One region of the Pseudoalteromonas sp. Isolate3 genome, then DNA from elsewhere that is predicted to be linked to it. Evidence: predicted binding sites of a transcription regulator. Region 1 holds the regulator's gene; each other region holds the start of a gene.
What was found. Region 1 encodes MetJ, which represses methionine synthesis genes. Its sites were predicted from a motif close to TAGACGTCTAGACGTCTA; they were not measured.
Positions count from the first base shown of each region.

Region 2: the regulator MetJ is predicted to act here: its motif matches at 8,229-8,246, upstream of metK (methionine adenosyltransferase).
Region 3: the regulator MetJ is predicted to act here: its motif matches at 4,730-4,747, upstream of metA (homoserine O-succinyltransferase).

Region 1 is NZ_JAKEVN010000002.1:404-10,943, reverse strand. Features, by position in the region: gene priA (primosomal protein N') at 1-1,766, opposite strand, end outside; gene rpmE (50S ribosomal protein L31) at 2,000-2,215, shown strand; gene L1D46_RS00820 (malic enzyme-like NAD(P)-binding protein) at 2,788-4,029, shown strand; gene metJ (met regulon transcriptional regulator MetJ) at 4,129-4,449, opposite strand; gene metB (cystathionine gamma-synthase) at 4,674-5,933, shown strand; gene metL (bifunctional aspartate kinase/homoserine dehydrogenase II) at 5,939-8,284, shown strand; gene L1D46_RS00800 (PBP1A family penicillin-binding protein) at 8,368-10,540, opposite strand, start outside.
Region 2 is NZ_JAKEVN010000001.1:25,782-36,321, forward strand. Features, by position in the region: gene putA (bifunctional proline dehydrogenase/L-glutamate gamma-semialdehyde dehydrogenase PutA) at 1-737, opposite strand, end outside; gene L1D46_RS00115 (winged helix-turn-helix transcriptional regulator) at 905-1,387, shown strand; gene L1D46_RS00120 (TIGR04211 family SH3 domain-containing protein) at 1,432-2,031, opposite strand; gene L1D46_RS00125 (CYTH and CHAD domain-containing protein) at 2,245-3,765, shown strand; gene L1D46_RS00130 (START domain-containing protein) at 3,770-4,423, shown strand; gene L1D46_RS00135 (alkaline phosphatase family protein) at 4,522-6,504, shown strand; gene L1D46_RS00140 (diacylglycerol kinase) at 6,512-6,916, shown strand; gene metK (methionine adenosyltransferase) at 6,976-8,127, opposite strand; gene tkt (transketolase) at 8,394-10,385, shown strand.
Region 3 is NZ_JAKEVN010000044.1:15,904-26,443, forward strand. Features, by position in the region: gene metH (methionine synthase) at 21-2,651, opposite strand; gene L1D46_RS10625 (homocysteine S-methyltransferase family protein) at 2,661-3,728, opposite strand; gene metA (homoserine O-succinyltransferase) at 3,718-4,665, opposite strand; gene ettA (energy-dependent translational throttle protein EttA) at 4,865-6,538, shown strand; gene L1D46_RS10640 (PilZ domain-containing protein) at 6,654-7,019, shown strand; gene L1D46_RS10645 (histone deacetylase) at 7,073-7,981, shown strand; gene cyoE (heme o synthase) at 8,064-8,948, opposite strand; gene cyoD (cytochrome o ubiquinol oxidase subunit IV) at 9,091-9,450, opposite strand; gene cyoC (cytochrome o ubiquinol oxidase subunit III) at 9,450-10,085, opposite strand; gene cyoB (cytochrome o ubiquinol oxidase subunit I) at 10,082-10,540, opposite strand, start outside.

The sequences.
Region 1 (10,540 bases):
GGCTCACCACTTCGCCCAGCACGGCCTGCCACTTGTGTAACTAGCTGTGCTAAATGCTCTGTCGCGCGAAAGTCACAGGAATATAAACCACTATCGACATCTAAGATTAAAACGAGACTCACATCGGCAAAGTGGTGGCCTTTTGCCAACATTTGCGTACCGACTAAGATACGAGCACCACCTTGATTAATATCATCAAGTGCTTTCTCTAAGCTGCCTTTACGACGGGTTGAGTCGCGGTCAATACGACTAATCGGAATATCAGCGAAGGTTTGTGTTAAAAACTCTTCAATTTGCTCAGTGCCTTTACCATTTGGAAAAATCTGCGTGCTGCCACAATCTGGACACTGATGGGGCACCTGATGTTGCTCACCACAGTGGTGACAAATCATTTGGCCAATGGCTTTATGAAAGGTTGCGCTAGTGCTACAACGTGAGCACTCACTTAGCCAACCACACTCATGACATATGAGGGTAGGTGAAAAACCTCGGCGGTTTAAAAACACCATCACTTGCTTGCCTCGCTCTAAATGTTGACGCATATAGGCAAGGCTGGCATGGGCAATACCAGCTTGTTCTGGTTGGCCTTTCATATCGATTAATTGGAACTGATTATCAGTGCTGGTTTGGGCGCGTTCAGTAAGACTCAATAACTGATATTTGTTATTAATTGCTTTGTGTAAGGTTTCAAGTGCCGGTGTGGCGCTACCTAAAACCAGTGGAATATTATGCTGGTATGCTCTATAAGCGGCTAAATCTCTGGCATGATAACGTAACGTGTCTTGCTGTTTAAACGAGCTGTCGTGCTCTTCATCAACAATGATCATCCCAAGCGATAAAAAGGGTAAGAAAATACTCGAACGTGTACCGATCACTATGGCACAACTGCCTTTTTCACAGAAACGCCAGGTTTGTAAGCGTTCATTGTCTGTTAGTGCTGAATGCCATAGCATAATTGGTGTATCAGGAAATCGGCGACGAAAACGGTTAACGGTTTGAGGTGTTAAGCCAATTTCGGGCACTAATACTAAGGCTTGTTGACCTTTTTTAAGTACTTCTTCTAGGCATTGCAAATACACTTCAGTTTTACCACTTCCGGTAACCCCTTCAAGTAAAAAGCTAGTAAAGCCGCAAGCTTGATTAATGCTGGTACAGGCAACGGCTTGCTCTTTATTAAGAATTGGTTTGTTTCCAACGGTCGGCACGCGTTGCTGCCATTGGTTATCATGTTCGATAAACTGAGTGATCAATTCTTTATCGAGTAGGCCGTCGATGGTTTTTTTTGTAAATCCGAGTGCTTTTAATTCAGTAACAGATGATTTGCCCGATTCGGCTAGCTGCTTTAATAAACTCAACTGGGTTTTTGCTTTTAGTGATGGAAGCTTTGCGCCTTTATCGGTCAGCTCAACCATATTAATACTGGTTTTATCTGGACATTCGCCTTGTCTTAAAGCAGCCGGAAGTGCCGTATGAATGGTTTCACCCAATGGGTAACAGTAGTAGCGGGCAGTAAATTTTAGCAAGGCTAGATGCTGCTCTGATAAAACTGGTGTGTCGTCTATTACATCAATTATAGCTTTAATTTTGTCTGCAGGAACTTCTGTTGATGTTTTTAGAGCGAGTACCACAGCGACCTTTTTTTGACTGCCAAATGGCACACGAACTCGCATACCTGGCTTTAAGTCAGGGCTATGCAGCAGCTGTTCAACTTTATAATCGAAGGTACGCTGTAAAGGGACTTTTATGGCAACTTCTACAAAGTGCATAACAACTCAACTGAAACAAAGATAGAAGGATAATGTACTAAAATTACTGTTAAAAACCTACCAACAAATACTGAACAACAGGCCACTTGATTATTTTTTTAGCGAAAGATGAATTTAAAGCTTGTCGCAAGGTCACTTGAGCTATAAAATACGCGGCCTATTAATTGTATTAACTGCGTATGGTGCCAGACTTCGGGTTTGGAGAGCGATACGGCCTTAACTAGAGGTTCCCTATGAAAGAAGGTATTCACCCTAAGTACGAAGCTATCACTGCAACTTGTTCATGTGGTAACAAATTCGAAACTAGCTCAACTCTTTGTAAAGACATCCACTTAGACGTATGTTCTGAGTGTCACCCGTTTTACACTGGTAAGCAAAAGATTCTAGACACTGGCGGCCGTGTTGATCGTTTCAACAAGCGCTTCGGTGCACTTAGCAGCAAGAAGTAATTTCTGCTGTTTAGTTAAAAGAAGCACCTTAGGGTGCTTTTTTTATACCTAAAATTCATTAAGTATACTTTGAACTCATCACTAACTTACCATCTTCACTTATTTCTTTTGCATAACTATTTCTGAGTGTTATGCCCACTATGTCGCTAATTGTGCAGACAAAGTGTAAACCCTTGGCTATATTCTTTTTTGTATAAATGCATACCAATCCGCAATAATACTTAATTAAGCGTATTGGTATCTAAAAGTTATTAAAAATAATAATTTTAAATAATTTCGTAATTAAATGCTGTGAACTTCGTTGAAATGGCGGTTTTAGGTTAATTTCGGCTATTTGCAGTGTTCGTGCATACAAAATACAAAAACACGTGCTTAAAAGGCCATAAATAGGTGAATTTTTATGTCTAATTAATCGCAACTATGCACAGAAATTGTGGGGAAATCCTTTAAAATTAAGCGATATAGCTTATAACAGGATAGACCTGATAATACTTGGAATTTTTATACATTACAGGTATCGTACTGATGCAAGCTCTCTCACTTTTTAACTTTTTGCAGGATACTATCGCGTTATGTCAGATTTTCGTGAACAAGCATTACATTACCACGCTCACCCCGTTCCAGGTAAAATTAGTGTTGAACTAACCAAGCCAGCCGAAACGGTTAACGATCTCGCTTTAGCTTATAGCCCAGGTGTGGCTGAACCGGTCCGCGAAATTGCTGCTGATCCAGCAAATGCCTATAAGTACACAGGTAAAGGTAACATGGTTGCGGTTATTTCAAACGGTACCGCAATTTTAGGTTTAGGTAACTTAGGTCCGCTTGCATCAAAACCTGTAATGGAAGGTAAAGCCTTACTATTCAAACGTTTTGCTGGCCTTGATTCAATTGATATTGAAGTAAAACACCGCACAACAGAAGATTTCATCAATACGGTTGCTAATATTGCTGATACCTTTGGTGGTATCAACTTAGAAGATATCAAAGCACCAGAATGTTTTGAAATCGAAAAAGCGCTTATTGAACGCTGTGATATTCCCGTTTTCCATGATGACCAGCATGGTACAGCTATTGTTACTGCCGCCGGTATGCTTAATGCCCTTGAAGTACAAGGTAAAGATATCGAAGATGCCATTATTGTATGTTTAGGTGCCGGTGCTGCCGCAGTTGCTTGTATGGAGCTTTTAATTAAATGTGGCGCACTACGTGAGCACATCTATATGCTTGACCGTAAAGGTGTGATCCATACTCGTCGTGATGACTTAAACGAGTATAAGCAACTATTCGCTAATAATACTGATAAGCGTACATTACAAGATGTTATTGCTGATGCTGATGTATTCGTTGGTGTATCAGGTCCTAACCTATTAACTGCAGATGATCTTAAGCTAATGGCTGATAAACCAGTCGTGTTTGCGTGTTCAAACCCAGATCCTGAGATTGCACCAGAAGTTGCGCACAGTGCACGTAACGATTTAATAATGGCTACGGGTCGTTCAGACTTCCCTAATCAAGTAAATAACGTGCTTTGCTTCCCGTTTATTTTCCGCGGTGCGCTTGATGTGCGTGCAACGGCAATTAATGATGAAATGAAAATTGCAGCAGTACACGCTATTCGTGGTATCGCTAAAGAGTCTGTACCAAATGAAGTACTGAAAGCGGCTGGTGTTGAGTCACTAGAGTTTGGTGCTGAGTACATCATTCCTAAGCCAATGGACCCGCGTTTATTACCTCGTATTGCACGTGCTGTTGCTGAAGCTGCAGTGGAGTCAGGTGTAGCGCAAATCGAGATGCCAGAAGATTACATGCGTTAAACTTAATTACTCAAATTGTATAACGCTAATAAAAAACTCAGCCTTGGCTGAGTTTTTTTATATCTGCGATTATCGGCGGTGATCCGATGGCCGAAATACTTATTCTGAATCAAGCACTGGGATATCTAACCCCATTTCTTGCATAATTCTTTTAACTTCTTCAGGTACCTTTTCAGGGTTGTCTTTACGAAGGTCGTCATCATTTGGTAATGGTTGACCTGTAAAAGCATGTAAGAAAGCTTCACACAATAACTCGCTGTTCGTCGCATGACGCAGGTTATTGATCTGGCGGCGTGTACGCTCGTCAGTTAATACTTTTAATACGTTAAGTGGGATTGATACGGTAATCTTTTTTACTTGTTCTGATTTTTTACCGTGTTCTGCATATGGGTGAATGTATTCACCGTTCCATTTAGCCATAAGTTGTTTCGTTGCCTCGGTTGTCAGTGATTTACGCCTTATTCACAGCGCAAGATGCGGAAATTCTATCTCTTTAAAAAAGATAGTCAAATACTAGTTATTTAGCCATCTAGTGGTGTAAATGTATAAACTTCTATGTGTGAGCAATAAATGCTTTGACTTCTCATATTTGATCATCTAACCTTTTAGACGTCTAAACATCCAATTCAGGAATAGGTGATGAAATGAGCGATAAAAATAAAGCGACGATTACTGTTCGTCACGGCATCGAAGCCGATAAACATCATGGCGCGGTTGTACCGCCCATTTACTTATCAACCACCTATTCATTTGCTGATTTTGATACTAAGCGCCAGTATGACTATGGCCGCAGCGGTAACCCGAATCGCGATATCTTAGCTGAAACCTTAGCTGAACTTGAAGGTGGCGCTAGAGGTATTATTACTGCAACAGGTATGTCAGCAGTGCATTTAGCGACTCAGCTATTAAACAGTGACGACACCTTAGTGATCCCACATGACTGCTATGGTGGTAGTTATCGTTTATTCACTTCGCTTGAAAAGCGTGGCCTGTTAAAACTAAAAGTTTTGGATTTAACGAAATCTGAAAATCTCCAAGAAATTTTATCGATTAAACCTAAGTTGATTTGGATAGAAACGCCAAGTAATCCAATCTTGCGTTTAACAGATATTAAAGCAATCACTAGTATTGCTAAGCAGTGTGATGCTTTAGTTGCGGCTGATAACACCTTCTTATCACCTGCGCTGCAAAACCCAATTGAGTTTGGTGTTGATATTGTTGTTCACTCAACTACTAAATATATTAATGGTCACTCTGATGTGGTTGGCGGTGCGGTGATTGCTGCTACGCAAGAGCTAGGTGATGAGCTTGCTTGGTGGGCAAATAATATCGGTATTACTGGTGCACCATTTGACAGTTACTTAACGCTTCGTGGTTTACGTACTTTAAATGTGCGTTTAAAGCAGCATCAAGAAAATGCTTTTGCGATTGCGGAGTATTTAGAAAACTCTCCTTTTGTAAGCCAAGTTTATTATCCAGGCCTTGCTTCTCACCCACAACATGAGCTTGCTAAAGCACAGCAACGTGGTTTTGGTGGCATGGTGAGCTTTGATATTAAAGGCGACATTAACGATGCTGCAGCGTTTTTAACCAGTCTTAAAGACTTTAGCCTTGCAGAGTCGTTAGGTGGGGTAGAAAGCTTGATTTGTCACCCTGCAACAATGACCCACGCAGGCATGGAGCCTAAAGCGCGCCTTGAAGCCGGTGTGGGCGATACTTTGATCCGTATTTCTGTAGGCATTGAAGATGTAAAAGATCTTATCGCAGATTTAGACCGTGTTTTCAATTTAGTAAAACCAGGTCAAGGCCAGCAAGCTGCTAAAGCTGAAGTAAAACAAACACAGCAAGATACACAACAAAACGCGTCATTTAAGTTAACGCCTGCGCATACGGCATTGTGGTAGAAGAGATGGTAAATATTGTTCATAAATTTGGTGGCTCAAGCTTAAGCTCTGCAGATCGTTATCATGCGGTAGCTAACATCGTTCTAGCGAATACAGAGCAGGGTGACTGTGTGGTTGTGTCGGCATCAGGTAAAACAACCGATACTCTAGTAAAACTTTGGCAAAGTTACCAGCAGCAAGATAGGCAAGCTGTTAGCGATATTTTATTGCTTATTGATAACAATCAACGAGCCTTAATTGAGCAATTACTTACAGGCCAGAATAAACAACAGGCGTTGGCGCAGCTAAATGATGAGCTTGCGGTTTTAAATGAATTAATTAGTCAACAGCAGTTACTTGAGGCGCCTTTACTTGCCCATGGTGAAGTATGGTCGGCGCGCTTGTTGGCCGCTTACCTAAATCAGCTCGGTGTCGCTGCGCAAGATGTTGATGCAAGGCAGTTATTTACTTTAAATGACGGGCAACTATTACATCAAAAAAATCAGCAGCAATGCACAAGTATAATTAGTAAGTCACACATAAACGTAGTAACGGGCTTTATAGCTGTGGATTGCCAAGGCAATACGGTTACATTAGGGCGCAACGGCAGTGATTACAGTGCGACGTTACTGGCCAGTTATACTTTTGCGAAACAAGTGTCTATATGGACCGATACACAAGGCGTGTTTAGTACAGATCCTCGTAAAGTTAAAAATGCGCTTAAATATGCCAAGGTTTGTCGCGAGCAAGCTAACTTATTAGCACGTTTAGGTAATCCTGTACTGCATGCTAAGACGTTATCGCCGTTAAAAGGCACCGAGATCAAGCTAGTTGTTAGAAGTAGCTTTGATTGCGATGCAACGCCAACCGAAGTAGTAAAAGAAGGCTATAGCAAAGCAAAACGTTTTATTACTACCTTAGATAACATCGATTTATTACGGGTTGATAAACTTAGTAGTGGTGAAGTAGGTGAACTAAGCCAGTTAATCCAGCACAGCCTGCACCACTTTACTAAAGATGGCGATACTTACTTATTAGTGCCAGGCCAAAGCACTCATCAGGTTGTAGGCCACTTAGCGGGTCGCGCCAATATTGTTGAGTCTAATTTAAGTGGTTGTGCAGTGGTTGCACCAACAACTGATGTAATTACGCTTACAGATCAAGCGACAGCGCTTTTAAAAGAGCAAAGCATTCATCCTCGTTTTGTACAACAAGATGATAACTATGTGTTGATCTTAAATGACCAGGCAATTGATAGTGATGTTTTAACTCTTCTACATGACAAATTAGTCAACAAAGGCCAAGAGCTGGCCATTATCGTTGCTGGTCTTGGTAATGTGGGTGAGGTGTTCTTATCGCAACTACAAGCTCAGTTTGCTCGTTTATCTGCTCAGTATAAAGTAAAAGTTGTTGCTCTTTTACGCTCAAAGCAAATGCTTTTTAGTGCCAGTGGTTTAAATACTGAAACATGGCAAGAGCAATGGCACAACGAAGCGCAAAGCTACAACAAAGCTGAGTTATTAGCACGTATCAATGAGCTTGATTATGAACACAAAGTAGTGATTGATATTACAGCCAGTGAGGCCTTTAGTCAGTTTTATCCTGATTTTATAGAACTTAACTGCCATTTGATCAGTGCAAACAAATATGCTGGCACCGCCGCAAGTAGTTGGTATCAAACATTACGTAATAATTTAGCCGAGCGAAATTTATTGTGGCGCTATAACACCAGTGTGGGGGCAGGTTTACCAATTAATTTTGCTTTAGCTGATTTACAAAATAGTGGTGACAGAATTAACCGTATTGAAGGGGTATTTTCAGGTACCTTGTCATGGTTATGCAGCAGCTATGATGGCAGTGTGCCGTTTTCAGATTTAGTGCTTCAAGCTCAGCAAATGGGCTATACAGAGCCAGATCCTCGTGAAGATTTATCTGGCCGCGATATGCAGCGTAAACTGCTAATTTTAGCGCGAGATCTCGGTCTTGATTTAGAGCTTGATGACATTGCTTTAACTCCACTCATGCCTGAAGCGTTAGCAATAGGTAGTTGGCAAGATTTTCTTGCAAATAAGCAGCTACTCGATGATTTTATGACTGAAAAAGCAAACTTGGCTGCAACTGAAGATAAAGTTGTGCGCTATACCGGTGCTATTACATTAGTAGATGGTAAGGTCAAAGCACAAGTTGGCTTAGTCAATGTTGGCAAAGATGATGTACTAGCAGGTCTTAAACCGGGCGATAATATCTTTGTAATTAATTCACAGTGGTATTTAGATAATGCATTGGTGATCCAAGGCCCTGGAGCGGGCAAAGAGGTCACCGCAGCGGGGATTCACTCAGATCTTTATTGGTTAGTGAATAACCTAAAATAATTTTGCTGATCTTAGTTTAAATGGCTAAGCAAAAAGCGCCCTTTGGGCGCTTTTTTATTATCACAACTACTTATACAAATTGCTTAAAACAGCTCTTCTTCTGTGCTGAGCTTTTCTTCAAACACATCAGTAGGTTGATCAAGTACATACTTGGTTGGCGCAGTGCCTTTAATAAAGTACTCAAAGCGACTAGTGTAATCGTTTTTATGGCTTAAAAGGCCCGTCGCTAAGTCGATACGAACCGATACTAGCCCCTCAGGAAGTTCAATAGGTGCTTCTGGCATACCATCAAGGGCTGCACGCATAAAGTCGACCCATGCCGGTTGCGCTGTTTTAGCGCCTGATTCTGCACCAGATATTTGCGATTTATCGAGGTTATTATTATAGGTCGAACGGCCAAGGGCCTTACCTGGGTTATCAAAACCAACCCATACCGAAGTCATCACATTGCGGTTAAAGCCGCTGAACCAAGTATCAACAGAGTCATTGGTGGTACCTGTTTTACCGGCTAGGTCACGACGACCAAGGGCTTGTGCACGCCAGCCTGTACCACTCCAACCCGTTTTATGAGTCCAGCTACCGCCACCCCAAATAGCACTGTGCATAGCTTGTGAAATTAAGAAAGCATTTTGCTTTGAAATGATTCGTGGTGCACAACGTGGGGCGCTAGTAACCTGAGTATTTGGAATATTTATCTGAGTATCATCCAGAGATGCAAATTCAGGGGTAATGGCTTGTTGTGGTTCATCACAGGCAAGTTCAGGCTCTGTTTTAAATAACACATTTCCGGCAGAGTCTTGAATTTCTGAAATAAAGTATGGAGTAATTAAGTGCCCACCATTAGCAAAAGTACTCATCCCCCTCGCAAGTTCAAGAGGAGTGATAGAGGCGCTGCCAAGTGCCAGCGATTCACTACGGTTAATATCACTGTTTAAAAAACCAAACTTAAGCAAATGATCGGCTGTGCGCTCAAGACCAACACCACGTAATAAGCGTACCGAAATTACGTTTTTCGACTGGGCAAGTGCTCTACGAATACGGATAGGTCCATTATAAACCGCAGGACTGTTTTTCGGGCGCCATGCGACACCTTGACTTTTATCCCACTGATTAATTGGTGCATCATTCAGAATAGAAGCGAGTGTATATCCATTTTCAAGTGCCGCTGAATAAATAAACGGCTTAATGTTTGAACCTACTTGGCGTTTTGCTTGGACTGCACGATTGTATTGGCTTTGCTCAAAACTATAACCACCAACAATCGCTTTAATACGACCATCTTGTGGATCTAGTGAAACCAATGCGCTCGAAGCTTCGGGCACTTGGCTTAATATATAGCTGTCATCTGCATTTTTACGCAGCCAAATTTGCGCTCCAGCCGTTAGGATTTCACCAGCGGTTTTTGGTGCGAAGCTTTGACGGTATCGCGTAATATATTTACGTGCCCATTTTAAGCCATCCCACTCAATAGTAACTTGTTCGCCGCTTTTTAAAAGCACATCGATTGACTGCTCTGCGACATTTGTTACAACACCAGCCAATAACGGGCCAAATTCTTTAACATCTTTTAGTTTATTTAAGATTTCTTCTTGGCTAAGTGGGCTCTCGTTTTCACTGTCCCATAACTGTGCCGTAGCACCACGGTAGCCATGACGCATGTCGTAAGCATGTAGGTTATCAACAATGGCATCTTGTGCTGCTTGCTGAATATTTGAGTCAACGCTAGCGTAGACCTTAAAACCAGAATTATAAGCGCGCTCATGGCCATAACGTTCAACCATATCAGCACGCACCATCTCAGAGATATATGGTGCATACACTTCAATTTCTGCGCCGTGGAATTTTGCAGTAATAGGCGCCTTAGTGGCTTCTGCGTATTCACTCTGCGTAATGTACTTTTCGGTTAACATACGTCCTAAAACAACATTACGACGGCTTTTAGCACGGGTAGGGTTACGTATAGGGTTTAGTGCTGAAGGTGCTTTAGGTAAACCTGCAATCATTGCCATTTGCGCCAAGGTAAGTTCATTTAATTCCTTACCGTAATAAACTTGTGCTGCAGCACCAATACCAAAAGCACGGTTACCAAGTTCAATTTTATTTAAATATAATTCGAGGATTTCGTCTTTAGTTAATATACTTTCGATATGTAAAGCGATGAAGATCTCTTTGACTTTACGGATGTATGCTTTTTCTCGGGTTAAGAAGAAGTTACGGGCAAGCTGCATAGTTATCGTACTTGCGCCTTGTTTCTTT
Region 2 (10,540 bases), on a different contig from region 1:
CCCGGGCTTTTGATTGGACCACGGCCATTTGCCGCTTTACCAATTGCGTGGATAGCAGTCATATAGCTTTGGAAGTAACGCTCAGCATCTTTCATGGTGCGCGCGCCTTCACCTAGCATATCGTATGAATATACGTAGCCTTTTTGCTCTTTATCCGCTGCACGTTCAATTGCTTCGTCAATAGTACGACCCATAACGAATTGCTTACCCATGATCTTCATCGCGAAGTTCACAGATTTACGAATAACAGGCTCACCTAGACGACCTATTGTTTTCTTAAGCACACCGAACTGTTGCTCTTTCGATTTGTCGCTGTAATTAACCATTTTACCGGTTACTAACAGACCCCAAGATGAGGCGTTTACAAATAAAGAATCGCTGCTACCTAAATGAGAGCTCCAGTCACCTTTAGCAAGTTTGTCACGAATTAGTGACTCTTGCGTCGCTTTATCTGGAACGCGTAATAGTGCTTCTGCAAGACACATTAAAACAACGCCTTCTTCACTTGAAAGTGAAAACTCATTTAATAGTGCATCTACACCGCTTTGACCATCCTGATCGCGACGGATATTTAAAACCATTTGACGAGCACGTTCCCACGCTCGGCTACGCGCTTTCACGCCTACTTCAGCCAAAGGCAAAATGTGATCAATAACCGCATTTTCGTCAATACGGTAGAAATCACGGATCTTTTGTCTAATTGGACATTCAGTTGTCAAATCGCCATTAAATAGCATATGTAACCCTCTGGTGTGTGGAGTCTAAAAAATGAACTAATTGCATTTCTTACCATTGATATAATTCGTGCATTCTAATTAAAATCCAGCAGAATATGCTGGTTAAATTTTTCGATTTACGATAATTTACAGGGCATACCGTTAACTTAGCCGCATAAAATTCTGTTATGACCAGTCCGAATAGATTACGCATGTTAGATCGCATCGATTTAGCAATTTTAGACGCTCTGCAAAAAAATGGCAGAATATCGAACGTAAACCTCGCAAAACAGGTAAACCTGAGCCCAAGCCCGTGTCTAGACCGTGTAAAACGTTTAGAGCAAGAAGGCTACATCGAAGGCTACTACGCAAAGCTTAGCGAAGGTAAACTTAACCAGAGCTTGTTAGCGCACGTGCAAGTATCCTTGGTGACATCTAATACATCTGTTTTTAAAGTGTTTCGCGAGTATATTTTAAATATTCCTCAAGTCGTTGAATGTGACATGGTTGCTGGTGGCTATGACTATTTATTAAAAGTGCGAGTCTCAGATATGGATGAATACCGCCAAGTGCTTGGAGATTTAGTTGATATTCCAGGGGTTGGTACACATCATACTTATATGGTTATCGAAAAAATTAAACAAGATACCGGACTTAGATTCGATATATAGATACAAAAAAAGCACCAATAGGTGCTTTTTTGCAGTTTTACCGGTTATGCCCAGCCGTCATAGCGTTTACGGCGAGATAACACTACAGTTAGGATAATGCCTAACAGTAAACCAATAAATGCAATGGCACCGCCATAAGTTAATAGCTGGCGTTTCTCTTTAGCACTTGCGGTTTGTTTTGCATTACGCTCAGACTCGATGGTGTTCTTAAGGGTTTCGATTTGCTTGCTAAGTGCTAGGTTTTGATCTGTCAGTGCTCTATTTTGTTCTTGTAATTGCGGCAGCTCAATCTCTGCTTGACGAAGTTGCTCTTGCATTAACGTCATATCATTATTTAGGGCTTGAAATTGTTGTTGGATACCTGCATTTTCGGTTACGAATTTTGCTTCTACCCAGCCTTCACGATCTTTATCATCACGAATTTTAAAGTAACCATTATCTTCATCCGATAACAACATAACTTGTGTACCTGCATCGACTGAGCCCAGTATACGGTAGTTTTTGCTTGGACCAGAGTGCATAAAGGTGTACAGGTTATCGACTATATAGGCGGTGTTTTGGCTGTCGCTGCTTGGCGCTTCTTCTGCGTAACTAATAAAAGAGGTGGCCGCAAGGAGCAACCCAAAAATACACTGTTTTAACATCAATCTACCTTGTTAATGTGATCTTGCCTAGAAGTGGCTAAATTTATAATTTCTTTAAGTATAGAGATAGTAGGGATTTCAACTATCAATAGCAAGGCTGATATTGTAATCCGTGATTAGACTTGGTCGCAAAAATCAGGAAAAAATTTGCATTAAGTAGCTGCTTTGTTTATTTTGAGCACTTATTTATTTTAAATGTACTCCGCAAAACGAATGGATACTGAGATAGAACTGAAGTTTTTGGTGTCAGATGCCGTTGTTCCACTGATCCCCGCATTAATTACCCAATTTGCAAAAACCGTTACTAATAAACCGTCGCGAAGCTTACAAAATGCTTATTACGATACGCCAAGCCGAGAATTACGTGCTTTAGATATTGGCCTACGCACTCGTTGTTGCGATAGTGATTGTGAGCAAACCATCAAACTTGCCGGCGAAGTGGTTGGTGGTCTTCATCAGCGCCCTGAATACAACTTGCCACTCACAGGTAATCGCCCTGATTTACTTGCTTTTGATGCCGCTATTTGGCCGCATGGAATGCAAGTGTCTGCCATTGCTGAGAATCTATACCCAATTTTTAGTACAAATTTCATTCGCCGTACATGGTTACTCGAAACCGAAAATGGTGCAAAAATTGAAGTGGTGTTAGATAAAGGTGAAGTTGCTGCATCGGGTCAGGTTGAGCCTATTTCTGAACTTGAAATCGAACTTATCGAAGGTAGCCGCAATGAACTGTTTGCATTAGCGGATAAATTAGTTAGTGAGAGTCATGTTCGCTTAGGTCTTTATTCTAAAGCTGCACGTGGTTATGGGCTTGCCGATGACAAGCCATTAAAAGCAAGTAAATCAATCGGCTTTGTGCCGTTAAAACGTGATGCTACGCAAGAGCAAGCATTAATCGAAAGTATCAACTACGCGATTCGTTTTGTACAAAAACATGAAGCGTGTTACTTCATTAAACCGAGTTTAAAAACGCTTAAGCGTGTGACCGATGGTATTCGTTTAATTCGTCATACATTTTGGCTTTTTGACGACATTGTTAGCAAAGACGACACTGAATCATTGCGCACTGAGTTAAAGTGGTTATTAAGTGAATTAGCTTGGGTTGAAAATGCAATTCAGCTAAAAACGTACACTTCAAAGCGCCATGCATACTACAAAAAGATCAACAGTGCGCCAGAGCTCACACAGGTTATTAATGACTTAAAAGAACTACAGCCAAGCATTGACGATATTGAAACACTATTCCATAGCACCCGATACAACCGCTTGCTATTACAGCTAACGACGTGGTTAATTGAAAAGCAATGGCGCAAATCATGGGGGCAAGCTGAGTTTCAGGCTGCGGAAAAACCGGTTGCCGATATTGCTAAGCGTTTATTTGCTAAAGATTGGCACGACATGCACGAGCTCATTCCTGAGCAGCAAGTGTTTACAGATAAAGATTATTTGGCACTGCGCACGCGTCTTGAAAACTCATTACTTAGCGGCAACTGCTTAGGGGCTTTGTTCGATAGAGAAGATCGAAATGAGTTTCGTATGCCGTGGGTCGATATCTCGCATGGTATTTATGAGTTAAGTACCCTTGAGTACTTAAAGCAATTATGTGCAGGACAAGACGACTTAGAGCTGACAAAAATTCAATCATGGCTTGATCAAAAGTCTGAATTTTTAGTGAGTGCAATGGAGCAAAGTCGCCACGCTTCATTTAATACAGACCCTTACTGGCTGTAAATCAATGCGCTTTGGCCTATGGATTGGGTTAGCATGGTTGAGTTTATCGGCATTTGCTAATCCTATCGAATGGAAAACTTACAAACAGCAAGACGATATTAAAGTTAGCTATAAAAAACACGACACTGGCATTGTAGAAATTAATGCCTCTGTGCTGGTTAAAAATGCCAAAGCAAGTGACTTTATGGCGTTGTTAAGTGATACCGACAATGCACCAAATTGGCTTGAAAATGTAAAAAGCGTGACCTTAATGGAGCGCTTAAGCCCCTCGGAAACGCTTGTTTACACCCATTTTAATTCGCCTTGGCCGGTGTCAGACCGAGATTTAGTGAGTTACTCTTGTTATCATGCTTTGGATGAACACAAAACAGAGTTACAAATCAAAAGCCAACCGTATGCAAAAGCCGAAGTTGCAGGCATTGTGCGTATTAAAGACCTTACCGCTTATTGGCGTTTAGAAGAGCAACAAAGCAATTTGTTGGTACGCCATCAAGCCTATGCAGATCCAAGTGGCTCAATTCCCCGCTGGTTAAGTAATAAAGTGTCGTTAAAAAGCGTCTATAAAACTCTAGAAGCACTCCGAGAACAATTAGCTAATAATCAATTTTCTCGTATCAAATCACCCAGCCGTATCGGTTCATGCCCTCATTTTGAGTAGTAATACAAAAATATTACATATAATTACAAAAGATTGATTGAAATTGTTCCTTTTTTAAATACACTCTGTTTCGTTTTTATTACAGGGATATTGTATTTATGGAACTTAAGCCGTTTGCTACAAGTCGGTGGTATGCCTTTGTTGAGGAAAATACTCGGTTGGCAATGTTATGGCTAGCTGGTGTCACTTTATTTATGGCATTTAGAGTGTTTTTCTTATTCTATTTTTATGACCATCTTAGTAGTCCTTTAACACTCGATACATTTGCAACGACATTAAAAGCAGGCTTTGCCTTTGATTCTGCTGCTGCTGGTGTTTGCTTAGCAATTCCATTTATTTTTAACTGTTTCTTACAACCAATTCGAAAATCGCATTGGGTTGCTAGTGTTCGTCATTACAGTGCTCAGATATATCTTAGTTTAAGCGTGTTACTATGTGTTGTTAGTGTGACCTACATAGCTGAGTATGGTAGTCAGTTTAATTACTTCATGTTTGAAGGGCTGCATGACGATCAGGCCGCAATTCTCAAGACAGTCGCTATGCAATATAAACCATGGGGTAGTGTCATTACATTATGTGTTTTATTGTATTTTTCATTTAACATTTGCAATTGGATTAATCGGCATCAGCTTCATGTACTGAGTAATTTGTTTACGGATTGTAAAGTCAAGCGCACAGTGCTTGTTATAATCATGGTTGTTTTAACAATTTGTGCTGTAAGAGGGTCTTTTGAATCTCGCCCTGCAATGCGCAAATGGTCTGCAGTGACACCAGATCCTTTCGCCAATAACTTAGTCATAAATCCGTTGAGAAGCTTTATATACGCAATCAGAGATTATAATGAACTTCAGAGTCATGGCGCTAACTCCAAGAATCCTTATTTAGCTAATGATCAATCTATTAGCGAACCGCTAATTAATTTAAAGCATACTACAACTGGCGTACTTACTACGCAGCCATCGAGAATATTTCTTATCATAATGGAAAGTTATGATTCGTGGCCATTGCAAGAAAAGTATTTTGGGCTAGGTCTTACAACACAGTTACAAAAACTGGCTGAAAAAGGTTTGTATTTCCCAGATGCATTGCCTGCAGCGAGTAGCACAATGAACTCGCTTTCAAGCATCTTATCCGGCATTCCTTATGCAGGCGTTAATATGAGCAAGATTGGCCCACAAAAACCAGCTAGTCCAATGTCGTTATTCGAGCAATTGGAACAGCAAGGCTATCGCAGCCAGTTTTTTTATGGGGGGTTATTGTCTTGGCAGAATATTGGGACATACGCAAAATCACAAGGTGTTGATAGATTATATTCAGCAGCAGACATGGGAGGTAAAGGTTCAGCTGGTGTGTGGGGTATAGATGATCAACAACTATTCGAACTGGTTGCTAATAAAGCGAAAGAAAATACCTTTAATGTTGTAATGACAACCAGTTATCACGGACCTTTTAATTTAAATTTAAAACAGTATGGCTACCCCTTGGAGTCTATTGATGATTACCCTTCAGCATTACGAGAGTTAAACTCAGAACTTTTGTCGCCCTATACACTTGGCCACCTTTGGTATGCGGACCATATGCTTGGAGAGTTTGTTGATAAGATGGAGTCGCAATACCCTGATGCACTTTTTGTTATTACTGGCGATCATTACAGCCGTCGTTACATTCATGACCAGCCTAATTTATATGAACTCACTCATGTACCCATTGTTTTTTATGGTCAAGCTATACAGCAACTAAAGGCAGAACCGCAGCTGGCCAGCCATATGGATATTGCTCCTACAATTTTGAATTTGGTGGCAAAGCCAAATAGTGCATTCTATAGCGTTGGTAAATCACTATTATCACCAACAACAGACCGGACAATTTTTGGCTTTCAGACAGCTCGCAAAGGACAACAATTATGGCGAGGTGACTTTTCGGGGATTTATGAATATCATTTGATCAACGAAAAGCAGCGATATGATGTGCGTTACAACAAACAAAGCACACCTTTTGCAAAAATAGATGACGCAACATTCAACGCATATAACCAATATATGGGCATAGCGTGGCACTTGTTGCTAAAAGGCGAGCAGTAGGAAAAGCATGAAAGAACCAAAAATTCCCTTGGTTAATAAGCCAAATGGTATTGGTATTGGACGCATTTTTAAAGCAACTAAATGTTCAGTTAAAGGATTTAAAGCGGCATTTAAAGAAGAGTCCGCATTTCGCTCTGAAATCTACCTAGGGGTGTGTTTATTACCTTTATCAGTCGTGCTTGCACAGTCTTTGAATCATTGGTTAGTGCTGTTTATTCCTTACTTATTACTATTAATCGTCGAGTTACTTAACTCGTCAATAGAAGCACTGACTGACCGAGTAGGGATTGAGTATCATGTATTATCAGGGCGTGCTAAAGATATGGCTTCAGCGGCAGTGACATTGGCGTTGCTAATTCTAGCCTTAGTCTGGGGTGTGGCAGTTTACGAAAAAATTATAAGTTATCTTTAAATCAGATAAGCCAGAAATAAAAAAAAGCGCCGAAGCGCTTTTTTATTTTATCTAACCTATTACAGACCAGCTGCTGCGCGAAGTGCGTCTGCTTTGTCTGTGCGCTCCCAAGGGAACTCTTCACGACCGAAGTGACCGTAAGCCGCAGTCGGTTGATAGATAGGACGCTCAAGATCAAGCATATGGATTAAGCCGTAAGGGCGAAGATCAAAGTGCTCACGTACTAATTCGATTAGACGCGCTTCTTCTAATTTACCTGTACCAAATGTTTCGATACTGATTGATGTTGGCTCTGCAACACCGATAGCGTAAGAAACTTGTAGCTCACATTTATCAGCAAGGCCAGCAGCAACCACGTTTTTAGCAACGTAACGTGCAGCGTATGCAGCGCTGCGGTCAACTTTTGATGGATCTTTACCAGAGAATGCACCACCACCGTGACGAGCCATACCACCGTATGTATCAACGATGATTTTACGACCTGTAAGACCACAGTCACCCATTGGGCCACCGATTACGAAACGGCCAGTTGGGTTGATGAAGAACTTAGTTGCGCTTGAGATAAGCTCAGCAGGAAGAACCGGTTTAATGATAGTTTCCATTACCGCTTCAACTAAGTCGTTTTGTGAGATTGAATCACAGTGTTGAGTTGAAAGAACAACTGCATCAATGCCAACAGGCTTGCCATTTTCGTATGCAAACGTTACTTGAGATTTTGCATCTGGGCGTAACCAGTTAAGCTCACCGCTTTTACGAACTTCAGCTTGACGCTGAACTAGACGGTGTGAATAAGTGATTGGTGCAGGCATTAAAACGTCAGTTTCGTTACATGCATAACCGAACATTAGACCTTGGTCACCAGCACCTTGCTCTTCAGGACGAGCACGGTCAACACCTTGGTTGATGTCTGGAGATTGCTTACCGATAGTGTTTAGGATTGCACAAGAGTCAGCATCGAAACCCATGTCAGAGTGCGTGTAACCGATTTCACGTACTGTTTTACGTGTGATTTCTTCGATATCAACCCAAGCGCTAGTTGTGATTTCACCACCAACCATCACCATACCAGTTTTAACGTAAGTCTCACATGCAACACGGGCATGAGAATCTTGCTCTAAGATAGCATCTAGAACCGCGTCAGAGATTTGGTCCGCGATTTTATCCGGATGACCTTCAGAAACAGATTCAGAAGTAAATAAATGTTTTGCCATTGTATTTCTGCTCACAAATATTGCGCTTCACAAACGTCGGTAATAGCGCTAAAAAATTAAGGGGCGTATTTTATCGAAAACAAATATGTTTGCATAGTAATTTTACGCCTAGACGTCCATTTAAAATTACTAATAACGTATTGTTCTTAATAAACGCCCATAATTGGTGCATTTAATGCGGATTTTTAATTGCACTGTACCCTTACAATAAGTAAGAATGGGGCTTCATAAACAACCAGCGCAAATACATAAAGGTAGGAGAATTCATGCCATCACGCAAAGAACTTGCAAATGCTATTCGCGTCTTATCAATGGACGCAGTACAACAGGCCAAATCTGGCCACCCTGGCGCCCCTATGGGCATGGCAGATATCGCGGAAGTACTATGGCGCGATTATCTAAAGCACAACCCTACGAATCCAGAGTGGGCAGACCGCGATCGATTTATTCTTTCGAATGGTCATGGTTCAATGCTGATCTATTCTCTACTGCACTTAAGTGGCTATGACTTACCACTAGAAGAAATTAAAAACTTCCGTCAAATGCACTCAAAAACACCAGGTCACCCAGAGTATGGTTACGCTCCTGGTATTGAGACTACTACGGGCCCATTAGGTCAAGGGATCACAAATGCAGTGGGCATGGCAATCGCCGAAAAAGCGCTAGCTGCACAGTTTAACCGTGAAGGCCACGATATTGTTGATCACTTCACGTACGCATTCATGGGCGATGGCTGCTTAATGGAAGGTATTTCTCACGAAGCCTGTTCATTGGCCGGTACATTAGGCCTAGGTAAACTAGTTGCGTTTTGGGATGACAATGGCATCTCAATTGATGGTGAAGTAGAAGGTTGGTTCAGCGATGACACACCAGCACGCTTCAAAGCATACGGCTGGCACGTAGTAAGCGATGTAGATGGTCATAACCCAGATGCAATTCGCGCCGCAATCGAAGAAGCTCGCAGCATTACTGATAAGCCATCACTCATTTGTTGTAAAACAGTGATTGGTTACGGTTCACCTAACAAATCAGGTAGCCATGACTGTCACGGTGCACCTCTAGGCGAAGACGAAATTAAAGCATCTCGTGAGTTCCTAGGTTGGACTGGCGATGCATTTGAGATCCCTGCTGATATCTACAGCGAGTGGGATGGCAAAGAAAAAGGTAAGCAACTAGAAGCAAGCTGGGACGAAAAATTTGCCGCTTACGCAAGCGCGTACCCTGAACTTGCTGCTGAGTTTAAACGCCGTACAAATGGTGAGTTACCAGCTGATTGGGCTGAAAAGTCACAAGCTTACATCGAAGAGTTACAAGCAAACCCAGCAAACCCAGCAACTCGTAAAGCATCACAAAATGCATTAAACGCGTTTGGTCCATTATTACCAGAATTCATGGGTGGCTCTGCTGACCTTGCTGGTTCAAACTTAACACTTTGGGATGGTTCAAAAGGCTTAGAAGCAAACGATGCAAGCGGTAACTATATTTTCTACGGTGTACGTGAATTTGGTATGTCAGCGATTATGAATGGTATTGCACTGCACAAAGGCTTTATCCCTTACGGCGCTACTTTCTTAATGTTCATGGAATACGCTCGTAACGCAGTACGTATGGCGGCATTAATGAAGCAGCCGAGCATCTTCGTATACACGCATGATTCAATTGGTTTAGGTGAAGATGGTCCAACGCACCAACCAGTAGAGCAAATTGCTAGCATGCGTTTAACGCCAAACTTAGTGAACTGGCGCCCATGTGACCAAGTTGAGTCTGCAATTGCGTGGCAACAAGCTATTGAACGTAAAGATGGCCCAACGTCACTGATTTTCACTCGCCAAGGCCTTGAGCAACAAACGCGAACTGCACAGCAGTTAGCTGATGTGAAAAAAGGTGGTTACGTACTTAGCTGTGACGGTGAGCCAGAACTTATCCTTATCGCAACGGGCTCTGAAGTACAGCTTGCACAAGATGCCGCTGCAGAACTTCGTTCACAAGGTAAAAAAGTACGCGTGGTATCTATGCCTTCAACTGATCTATTTGATGAGCAAGACGCTGCATATAAAGAAAGCGTACTACCAGCAAGCGTAACACGCCGCGTAGCAATCGAAGCGGGCATCGCAGACTACTGGTACAAATACGTAGGCCTAAATGGCGCAGTAGTAGGTATGACAACATTCGGTGAGTCAGCACCGGCAGGCGAACTATTCAAGCACTTTGGTTTCACTGTTGAAAACATCGTAAACAAAGCAAACGCTTTGTTCTAAGCTTTAGCCGCTAAAATTTAAAAGCCCGCCCTGTATAACCACAGCGCGGGTTTTTTATTGCGGTTAGCTAGAGCAAAGTGAAACCTAACGGTTTTAGCTCTCAGCTTTCAGCCGTCAGCTTTAAAAATTCCTCACCGTAGGCGTGAAATTTATTT
Region 3 (10,540 bases), on a different contig from region 1:
TTAAAGCTAATAACTAACTACTATTCAGGTTCATAGCCTAAATTAGGCGACAACCAACGCTCAGCTTCTGCAAGTGTCATGTTGGTCCGCTTGGCATAATCTTCAACCTGATCCTTTTGAATTTGCGCCACAGCATAGTACTTAGCTTCAGGATGAGAAAAATACCAGCCAGATACAGCAGCTCCCGGCCACATTGCGTATGAACTGGTTAGCTTCATACCAATACGCTGCTCGGTATCGAGTAACTGCCAAATTTTCTTCTTCTCTGTATGCTCAGGACAGGCAGGGTAACCTGGCGCTGGGCGAATACCTTGGTAGTTTTCACGGATAAGTTCGTCATTCGATAGATTCTCATCTACCGCATAGCCCCAATACTCTTTACGCACTTGCTCATGCAAATACTCAGCAAAGGCTTCTGCTAAACGGTCTGCAACTGCTTTAACCATGATCTTATTGTAATCATCTTGCTTAGCATCGAAGGCATCGGCAAGGTCATCTTCTTCAAGACCACCAGTTACCGCAAAGGCCCCGAAGTAATCGGGGGTGCCTTTTGGCGCAATATAATCAGCTAAGCAGTAGTTAGCAAAGTCGGTTTTTTCCGTTTGCTGACGCAAATGACACGATGTAGTTAAAAGCGTTGTACGTGACTCATCGGTATAAATCTCAATGTCATCCCCTACTCGGTTTGCTGGGAATAAACCAATTACACCTAGTGGCTGTAGCGCACCTGTTTGCTCAAGCTCATCAAGCATTGCATTGGCATCAGCAAATAAGCTTTTTGCTTGTTCACCGACAATTTCATCTTCAAGAATACGTGGGTATTTGCCAGCAATTGACCAAGTCATGAAATAAGGTGTCCAGTCGATGTACTGTCTTAAAGTAGCAATCGAAACATCTTTAAACTCAGTTACACCCAACCTTTTCGGCACTGGTGGCGTGTAGTTGTCCCAATCAAGTTTAGCTGCGTTGTCGCGAGCTCGCTGCAAAGTAACTGGTTTTGAACGTGGCTTTTTACGTGCTTGTTGCTCACGTACTTTTTCATACTCAGTTTTAGTTTTCTCTAAAAAAGCTGGCTTTAATTCTTTAGACAATAAATTAGAGACCACACCCACAGCACGGCTAGCATTATTTACGTAAACCACACCTTTATCATACTGCGGCTCAATTTTAACCGCGGTATGCGCTTTAGAGGTTGTTGCACCACCAATCAGTAGCGGTAATTCAAAACCACGGCGAGTCATTTCTTTAGCAACATGCACCATTTCATCAAGCGAAGGGGTAATAAGCCCTGATAAACCAATAATATCGGCTTTCTCGTCAATAGCAGTTTGCAAAATTTTCTCTGCCGGCACCATCACACCAAGATCAATGACCTCGTAGTTATTACATTGCAGTACTACGCCTACGATATTCTTACCAATATCGTGCACGTCGCCCTTAACGGTTGCCATAACCACTTTACCGTTCGTTGCGCCTTCTTCTTTTTCAGCTTCAATGAAAGGGTCAAGATAGGCAACGGCACGCTTCATCACACGGGCAGATTTAACAACCTGAGGTAAGAACATTTTACCCGCACCGAATAAGTCACCTACTACGTTCATGCCATCCATAAGCGGGCCTTCGATAACTTCAATTGGCTTAGCTTTGCTCTTACGGCACTCTTCAGTATCTTCGTCGATATACTCAGTAATGCCTTTTACTAGCGCGTGTTCAAGGCGCTTTTCAACAGGCCATGTACGCCATTCTAAATCTTCAACTTTTTCTGCTTGGGCCATACCTGAGTATTTTGGTGCAAGTTCAACAAGTCGCTCACCTGCACCGGGGTCGGTATTGAGGATCACATCTTCCACTGCTTTACGCAGCTCTTCGGGGATATCGTCGTAAACCGCTAATTGGCCAGCATTTACAATACCCATATCCATACCCGCTTTAATCGCATGGTATAAAAACACTGAGTGGATAGCTTCGCGTACCGGGTTGTTACCACGGAACGAAAACGACACATTCGATACACCGCCCGACACTTTACAATGCGGTAAGCCTTGCTTGATTCGACGCGTACCTTCAATAAATTCAACAGCGTAATTATCGTGCTCTTCAATGCCCGTTGCTACAGCAAAAATATTTGGATCAAAAATAATATCTTCTGGCGGGAAGCCAATATCATCAACAAGTATTTTGTAGCTACGCTGACAAATCTCGAACTTACGATCAGCGGTTTCAGCTTGACCGGCTTCATCAAACGCCATAACAACCGCAGCGGCACCAAAACGTTTTATTATTTTGGCTTGCCGTATGAACGGTTCTTCACCTTCTTTAAGTGAAATTGAATTAACAATGGCTTTACCTTGAATACATTTTAAGCCTGCTTCAATAACGTCCCATTTCGATGAGTCGACCATGATAGGTACTTTTGAGATATCAGGCTCTGATGCAATTAAATTTAAAAACTTTACCATCGCAGCTTTCGAATCCAACATGGCTTCATCCATATTGATATCAATCACTTGCGCACCATTTTCTACTTGTTCACGGGCAACATCGAGGGCAGTCTCGTAATCTTCTTCCATGATTAAGCGTTTAAACTTAGCCGAGCCTGTTACATTGGTACGCTCACCGACGTTAGTAAATACAGCAATTTGGTCAGTCATGTCGGTTTCCTAGTTTAAGTTACACGCTTCAAGGCCCGATAAGCGCATACGCACTTCAAGCTCAGGTAATTGGCGAGGTTTAACACCTTCAAGGCCTTTCGCAAACGCCTTTATATGAGCCGGTGTGGTGCCGCAACAACCACCTACAATGTTGATAAAGCCAGACTTGCCCCAATCAATAATTTCTTTTGCCATTTCAGGGGCTTCTAAATCATATTCGCCAAACTCGTTCGGTAAACCTGCATTTGGATGCACCGAGGTAAAGGTTTCACAAACACGGGATAACTCTTCAACATACTGGCGCAGTAAGTCAGGGCCAAGGGCGCAGTTAAGGCCGATTGATAGCGGCTTAATATGGCGAATTGAGTTATAAAATGCTTCTGTTGTTTGGCCTGATAAAGTACGGCCTGAGGCATCGGTAATGGTGCCTGAGATCATCACAGGTAAACTACGACCAGCCTGTTCGAATGCTTCTTCCACAGCGAACGAAGCAGCTTTTGCATTAAGCGTATCAAAGATAGTTTCAATCAAAATGAGGTCTGCACCGCCTTCCATAAGTGCAAGTGTTGACTCAACATACGCGGCCACCAGCTTATCAAAGTTGATATTTCGATAACCTGGATCGTTTACATCTGGCGAAATAGAACAGGTTTTTGATGTTGGTCCAAGTACGCCTGCAACATAACGAGGCTTGCTTGGATCTTTTGTTTCAAACTCATCACATACGCCGCGTGCAAGCTTAGCTGACTCTAGGTTGATTTCGCGGCTAAGGCTAGCCATGTCGTAATCTTCCATCGAAATAGTCGTGGCATTAAAAGTATTGGTTTCGATGATATCGGCACCGGCTTCTAAGTAAGCACGGTGAATATCAGCAATGATTTTTGGCTGAGTCAGGCTTAATAAGTCGTTATTGCCTTTAATAAGTACATGCCAGTCTTTAAAGCGCTCACCGCGATAATCCTGTTCTTCTAATTTATGTTCTTGGATCATGGTGCCCATCGCGCCATCGAGGATTAAAATTCGCTGTTTTAGCGCCTCGGTTAATTGTTCGCGTTTATTCACTGCATTACTCGGCATAGTTGTTAGTCCTTACATCTTGGCTAACTAAGTTAATATCATACGGTGTAGTTTGGTACACATAATAGTTTAACCAATTCGAAAACAATAAAAAGGCATGGCTTTGCCACGTTTTCGACGGTTCGTTATCTGGGTTATCGTCAGGGAAGTAGTTTTCTGGCTTAGGCGCATCAGCTGATTTTTCTTGGTCACGCAAATACTCCCCTTTTAGGGTATGGGCATCGTACTCTGGATGGCCCGTAATATATACTTGGCTACCTGATTTATTTTTAATTAAATAGGCACCTACTCGCTCAGAGCCTGCTAACACAACCAGCTCATCGCAGGCATTGATCTTCTCGATATCAATATGACCATAGCGAGAATGTGGCACTAAAAAGGTGTCATCAAAGCCTCGGGTAAGTGCCGCATGATCAAAATAACTTTTATGGGTAAATACGCCACTGAGTTTATTTGGTTTCAGATCACGCTTCAGACCATAGTGATGATAAAGCCCAGCATGGGCCGCCCAACACGAAAACAACGTAGACGTAACATGCTGCTCTGCCCAATCTAAAATAACTTTTAGTTCATCCCAGTAAGCAACTTCGTCATACTCTAAATGAGCAAGCGGCGCGCCTGTTATGATCATGGCATCGTAGTTATTATCTTTCACTTCTGAAAAATAACGATAGAAAGTATCCATATGCTGCTCAGAGTTACTACTCGTGCGATGAGTATCCAACCTCAGCAACTCAACATTAACTTGTAACGGTGAGTTAGCTAATAATCGAATAAATTGCACTTCGGTTTCAACTTTGTTTGGCATTAAGTTTAAGATAGCCAAACGCATTGGACGAATCTCTTGCGTTTTAGCACGACTTTTTGGCATTACAAACACGTTCTCTTGACGTAATTTTGCAATGGCTGGCAATTCATCTTTTACTGTAATGGGCATAGCTGGCTCCGAGCATACTTATCTGACTGCTAATTATGAACGGATAGTTAGAAATTTCAACCTCTAGATGTTTAGATGTCCAAATGAATTTTATTTGTTTGAAAGCAAAGCCCATAAAAGCCTGTTTCGTTGACGTATACGCGACAGAGCCTCTACAATATACGCTGTTAATTTTTCTTATAAATTGAAGGCTCCTTTCATGGTGTTACCAGATAAGTTTATATTCTCGATGAGTCGAGTTTCTAAGGTTGTGCCACCTAAGCGCACTATCTTAAAAGATATTTCTTTACACTTTTTCCCAGGCGCAAAAATTGGTGTGCTAGGTCTAAACGGTGCAGGTAAATCAACGTTACTTCGCATTATGGCTGGTGTTGATCAAGACTTTGAAGGTGAAGCTCGCCCTCAACCTGGCACTAAAATCGGTTACTTACCGCAAGAGCCAGTGCTTGACGAAAGCAAAACAGTTCGCGAAACAGTAGAAGAAGCAGTAAGCGAAGTTAAAAATGCACTAAACCGCCTTGATGAAGTATACAACGAGTATGCAATGGACGGTGCTGACTTCGATGCACTTGCTAAAGAGCAAGGCGAACTTGAAGCTATCATCCAAGCGCACGACGGTCACAATATCGACAACGTGTTAGAGCGTGCAGCTGATGCATTACGTCTTCCACCTTGGGATGCAAAAATTGAACACCTTTCGGGTGGTGAGCGTCGCCGTGTTGCGATCTGTCGTTTACTACTTGAAAAACCAGATATGCTTATTCTTGACGAGCCAACCAACCACTTAGATGCTGAGTCAGTTGCTTGGTTAGAGCGCTTCTTACACGATTACGAAGGTACCGTGGTTGCTGTAACCCACGACCGTTACTTCTTAGATAACGTAGCAGGTTGGATTTTAGAACTTGACCGTGGTGAAGGTATTCCTTGGGAAGGTAACTACTCATCGTGGCTTGAGCAAAAAGATTTACGTTTACAACAAGAACAGAAATCTGAAAAAGCACGTCAAAAATCAATCGCGCAAGAACTTGAATGGGTTCGTTCAAACCCGAAAGGCCGTCAAGCTAAGTCTAAAGCACGTATGGCACAGTTCTCTGAGCTACAGCAAAACGATTACCAAAAGCGTAACGAAACAAATGAACTATTCATTCCACCGGGTCCACGCTTAGGTGACCAAGTTATCGAAGTGAAAGGTCTGAAGAAAAGCTTTGGCGATCGCGTATTAATCGATGACTTAAACTTTGCAATGCCAAAAGGCGCTATCGTAGGTATTATCGGCGCTAATGGTGCGGGTAAATCAACCCTGTTCAAAATGCTAAGTGGTGAAGAAACGCCAGATAGCGGTGAGATCCTTGTTGGTGATACTGTTGAGCTTGCAACCGTTGATCAGTTCCGTGGTGACATGGACGAAAGCAACACCGTTTTCCAAGAAATCTCAAACGGCCAAGACGTATTAAAAATTGGTAACTTTGAATTCCCAAGCCGTGCCTATGTTGGCCGCTTTAACTTCAAAGGTAACGACCAACAAAAATTCGTTAAAGACTTATCAGGTGGTGAGCGCAACCGTTTACATCTAGCTAAGTTATTAAAAGCAGGTGGTAACGTGTTACTACTGGATGAGCCTACCAATGACCTAGACGTTGAAACATTACGTGCACTTGAGAACGCTATTTTAGAGTTCCCAGGCTGTGTAATGTGTATCTCGCATGACCGTTGGTTCCTTGACCGTATTGCTACACATATTCTTGATTACCGTGACGAAGGCCAAATTAACTTCTTCGATGGTAACTACACAGAATACGAAGAGTGGCTGAAGAAAACCTTAGGCGCAGAAGCGGCACAACCTAAGCGTATTAAATACAAAAAAATTGGCTAATTAGCTGATACTCAAAAAGCCCCGATTTAGGGGCTTTTTTGTTGCTATAATCATTTCCCTCACTAATTTCATAATGATCTATACTCATTAAGTTAATATAGGTGGAGATAAAGTTATGAATGAACGCAGAGAGTTTTCGCGGGTATTATTTTCTTGCCCTGCGATCCTTCGCATCGAAGATAACGACTACCACTGTCAGTTACTTGATCTATCTTTGCAAGGTGCGCTTATTACTAAAAGTGATTCATTTTTAGTGCCTATTCATAGTAAGGCAGACTTAATCTTTACCCTGCCAGAGTCAAATATCGAGATAAAAATGCAAGTGGAGCTGTGCCATATTGAGCATCAACATGCAGGCCTTCGCTGTGAACATATAGATATTGATAGTATTACTCACTTAAAACGACTGATTGAGCTAAACTTGGGTGATGAAGCATTATTACATCGCGAGTTAGGCCATTTAATTCACGCACCAGAGTAAACATTTGCCAGTAGATTCGTTATGCTGTAGCAAATTCAGCTATCCAATGAGCTATGCAGTTAAATCCCCACTTACCCTTGGTGTATCACCCAAATTACTCGTTTAGTTTCGATCCTAACCATCGCTTTGTGATGAGTAAGTTTGCTTATTTATATGAGCATGTACAAAGCCTTGGATTAATAAGTGACAACCTAACACAGCCGGTGCTTGGCACCCCAGAGCCCCTTGAATTAGTGCACTGTGAAAATTACATCAACGACCTTTGGCATAATAGATTAGATGAAAAGGCGATGCGCCGCATTGGCTTACCTTGGTCAAAAGAGCTGATGGCACGTACTTTTACCGCCCCACTTGGCACCTTACAAGCAGCACGCTTAGCACTTAAACATGGCATCGCTTGTCACTTAGCCGGTGGCACTCACCATGCTCATACTGACTTTGGCTCAGGCTATTGCATGGTAAACGACTTAGCTTTCACCAGCGAAACCCTGATAAAAAGTGGCGAAGTGACCAATATACTTATTTTTGATTTAGATGTTCATCAAGGTGATGGTACCGCAGCAATGCTGGAACATCAGCCCTACGCCTATACCTGCTCTATTCACTGTGAAAAGAATTTTCCGTTTCGAAAATCAGCCAGCGACTTAGACATAGGTTTAGCACCGAATGTCGCTGACAGTGAATACTTAGGCGTTGTTGACGATACTCTGAGTTATTTATTAAACACCCTAAACCCAGATTTAGTGCTTTATGATGCCGGTGTTGATGTATGGCAGCAAGACGGTTTAGGTAAACTTGATATAAGCTGGCAAGGGATAGAGCAACGCGACCATTTAGTCTTCAAGCGCTGCCTTGAGCACAATGTACCTGTCGCAACCGTTATTGGTGGTGGTTATGATAAAGACCATCGCCGTTTAGCGGCTCGTCATGGCATTGTGGTAGAGCAAGCTGCTCGTTTTTAATAACGACAAAGAAAAAAGGCCCGGTGGAGAAAAAAACCGGGCCTTTGCTACTGTAACATTGGGATATGTTAGCAACTTTTTTCTAAGTTAAAACAAGTAGCTGTGGAGCTACCGAATGGTAATCTAAAGCCATAGCTATGCTCAAAACCGTGATGTTTACAATTGAAAAAACAAACACTTGGCGCGCCCAGCCGCTTACATCAATATTGCGACGATAGCCACGAAGCGCCATTAGCAACCACCAAAAACTCGTTGTACAAGCTACAGCCATAAAGGCTAAACCTGTATAACCACTAATGGTTAATAACATCACAACCAACGCATACACGGCGATATATAAAACAATGTGATGCTTTGCCTTCTCGATCCCCTGCGCTACAGGTAACACAGGAATTCTGGCCGCTTGGTAGTCGTTATAACGAAAGATTGCAATTGCATATGAATGAGGCATTTGCCATAGACTAAACATAACCAATAAAATCACAGCACCAGCATCAAACTGCCCAGTCACGGCACAATACCCCACTACAGGTGGTACTGCGCCAGATAAACTTCCTACAAAGGTGCCGTACACAGAACGACGTTTCATATATAAGCTGTACACACCTACGTAGATGACGTAACCAAAAGTAGCAAATAAGAGTGCCACTACGTTGGTATACACAGCTAATAAGCCGAAACCAATAACACCAAGCACGATGCCATGTGCCATAGCTGCCTTTGCTGACATTTCGCCAGTTACTGTGACGCGTTTGCGAGTGCGCGCCATAGCAACATCAATATCACGATCAATTACGTTATTGATCGCGCATCCTGATGCCACTACTAAAGATAACCCTAGTAAGGTTGCGATCATTAACCATGGGTCAATATCACCGCGAGAGGCTAGCAAGAATCCCCCAGCGACAGAGATCAAATTGCCCATGATAATGCCAGGTTTAGTGACATTTAAATAACGTCGAAACACTTCCTCGACTCCTCTAATTTTCAGCACAAACGCAATATTACGAAAGAAACTAGTTAGTAACAGACTGTAAGAACTGGAGACACAACCTCAGACTAACCAGCTCCTTTCGTAAATCTTTTTACCAATTACAAAGTAATTGTTATTAGTACATCATCATGGCGTTCGATTCGTAGATGATCCACACCGACAAACCAACCACCATCACGATGATTAAAGCACTAAAGATAAACGACAATGAACTTGCTTTGCCGTCTTCTGTTTTGAAGTTTAGGTGTAAGAAATATTTCAAATGCACCCAAATTTGCACAATCGCCATGCTCACGATGCACCATGCAGTGGTCGTTTTAGAAAACGAGCCACTCATCACAGCCCAAAATGGAATAGCTGTTAAAACCACTGACAAAACAAAACCAATTAAATAGTCTTTAACGCTGCCATGTGATTGATCATTATGTGCATGAACTTCTAAGTTATTAATTACATGTGATTCACTGTGACTCATTACATTGCTCCCATTAAATAAACAACGGTAAATACACAGATCCACACCACATCTAAGAAGTGCCAGAATAAGCTTAAACAACTTAGGCGTGTCACTGTTTGTGGGTTTAAACCACGGCGCACAACTTCAATCATCAGGACAGTCATCCAAATAAGACCTGCTGTAACGTGAAGACCGTGTAAGCCCACTAAAGAGAAGAACGATGTTAAAAAGGCACTTTGCTGAGGGCCATTGCCATGCGCAATTAGGTGATGGAATTCATATACTTCCATACCAATAAACACAGTACCAAAGGCAAAGGTAACCAGCAACCAAGTTAAAGTAGCCGCCTTTTTCTGCCCGTGAGCAGAGATCATCGCAAAACCAAAAGTGATACTACTGAGTAGTAGTGCTGCGGTTTCAACCGCAACAAAATCAAGTTCAAAAATGTCTTTACCGGACACACCGCCAGCAGTATTCATGAACAATACTGCATAGGTTGCAAAGAATGATGCAAACAACAGGCAATCAGTCATAAGGTAAAGCCAGAAACCAAATACGGTGTTACCACCTGTATCGTGGTGCTCATGGTCATGTGCATCGATATGACCGTGTGCGCTGTTTAAGGTGTCGAGTCCTGCAGAAATGGTACTCATGCATTCACCTCCTTCGTAGCGGCTGTATTGTGAGCCGTTTCTAGTTCAACAATTTCATCTGGTTGCACGTAGTAATCAACATCGCTGGTGTAACAACGTTTGATGAACACCACGATAGCACCCAGTAAACCAAAGGCTGCAAGCCACCAAATGTGCCAGATCATGGCAAAACAGAAGGTTGTTAAAGCTGCGCTCATTAATACACCTGCTGATGTATTTTTTGGCATATGAATTGGGCTATAAGAGGCTTCTTGTTTGTAAGCTAAGCCTTTTTCTTTCATATCTGTCCACGCATCAATGTCATCAACATGTGGGATTTTCGCAAAGTTGTAGTACTGCGGAGGTGAAGCAGATGCCCACTCAAGGGTATGACCATTCCACGGATCGCCCGTTGTATCATCAAGTTGCTCGCGATTTTTGAAGCTCACTACAAGTTGCACAACTTGGAACAAGAT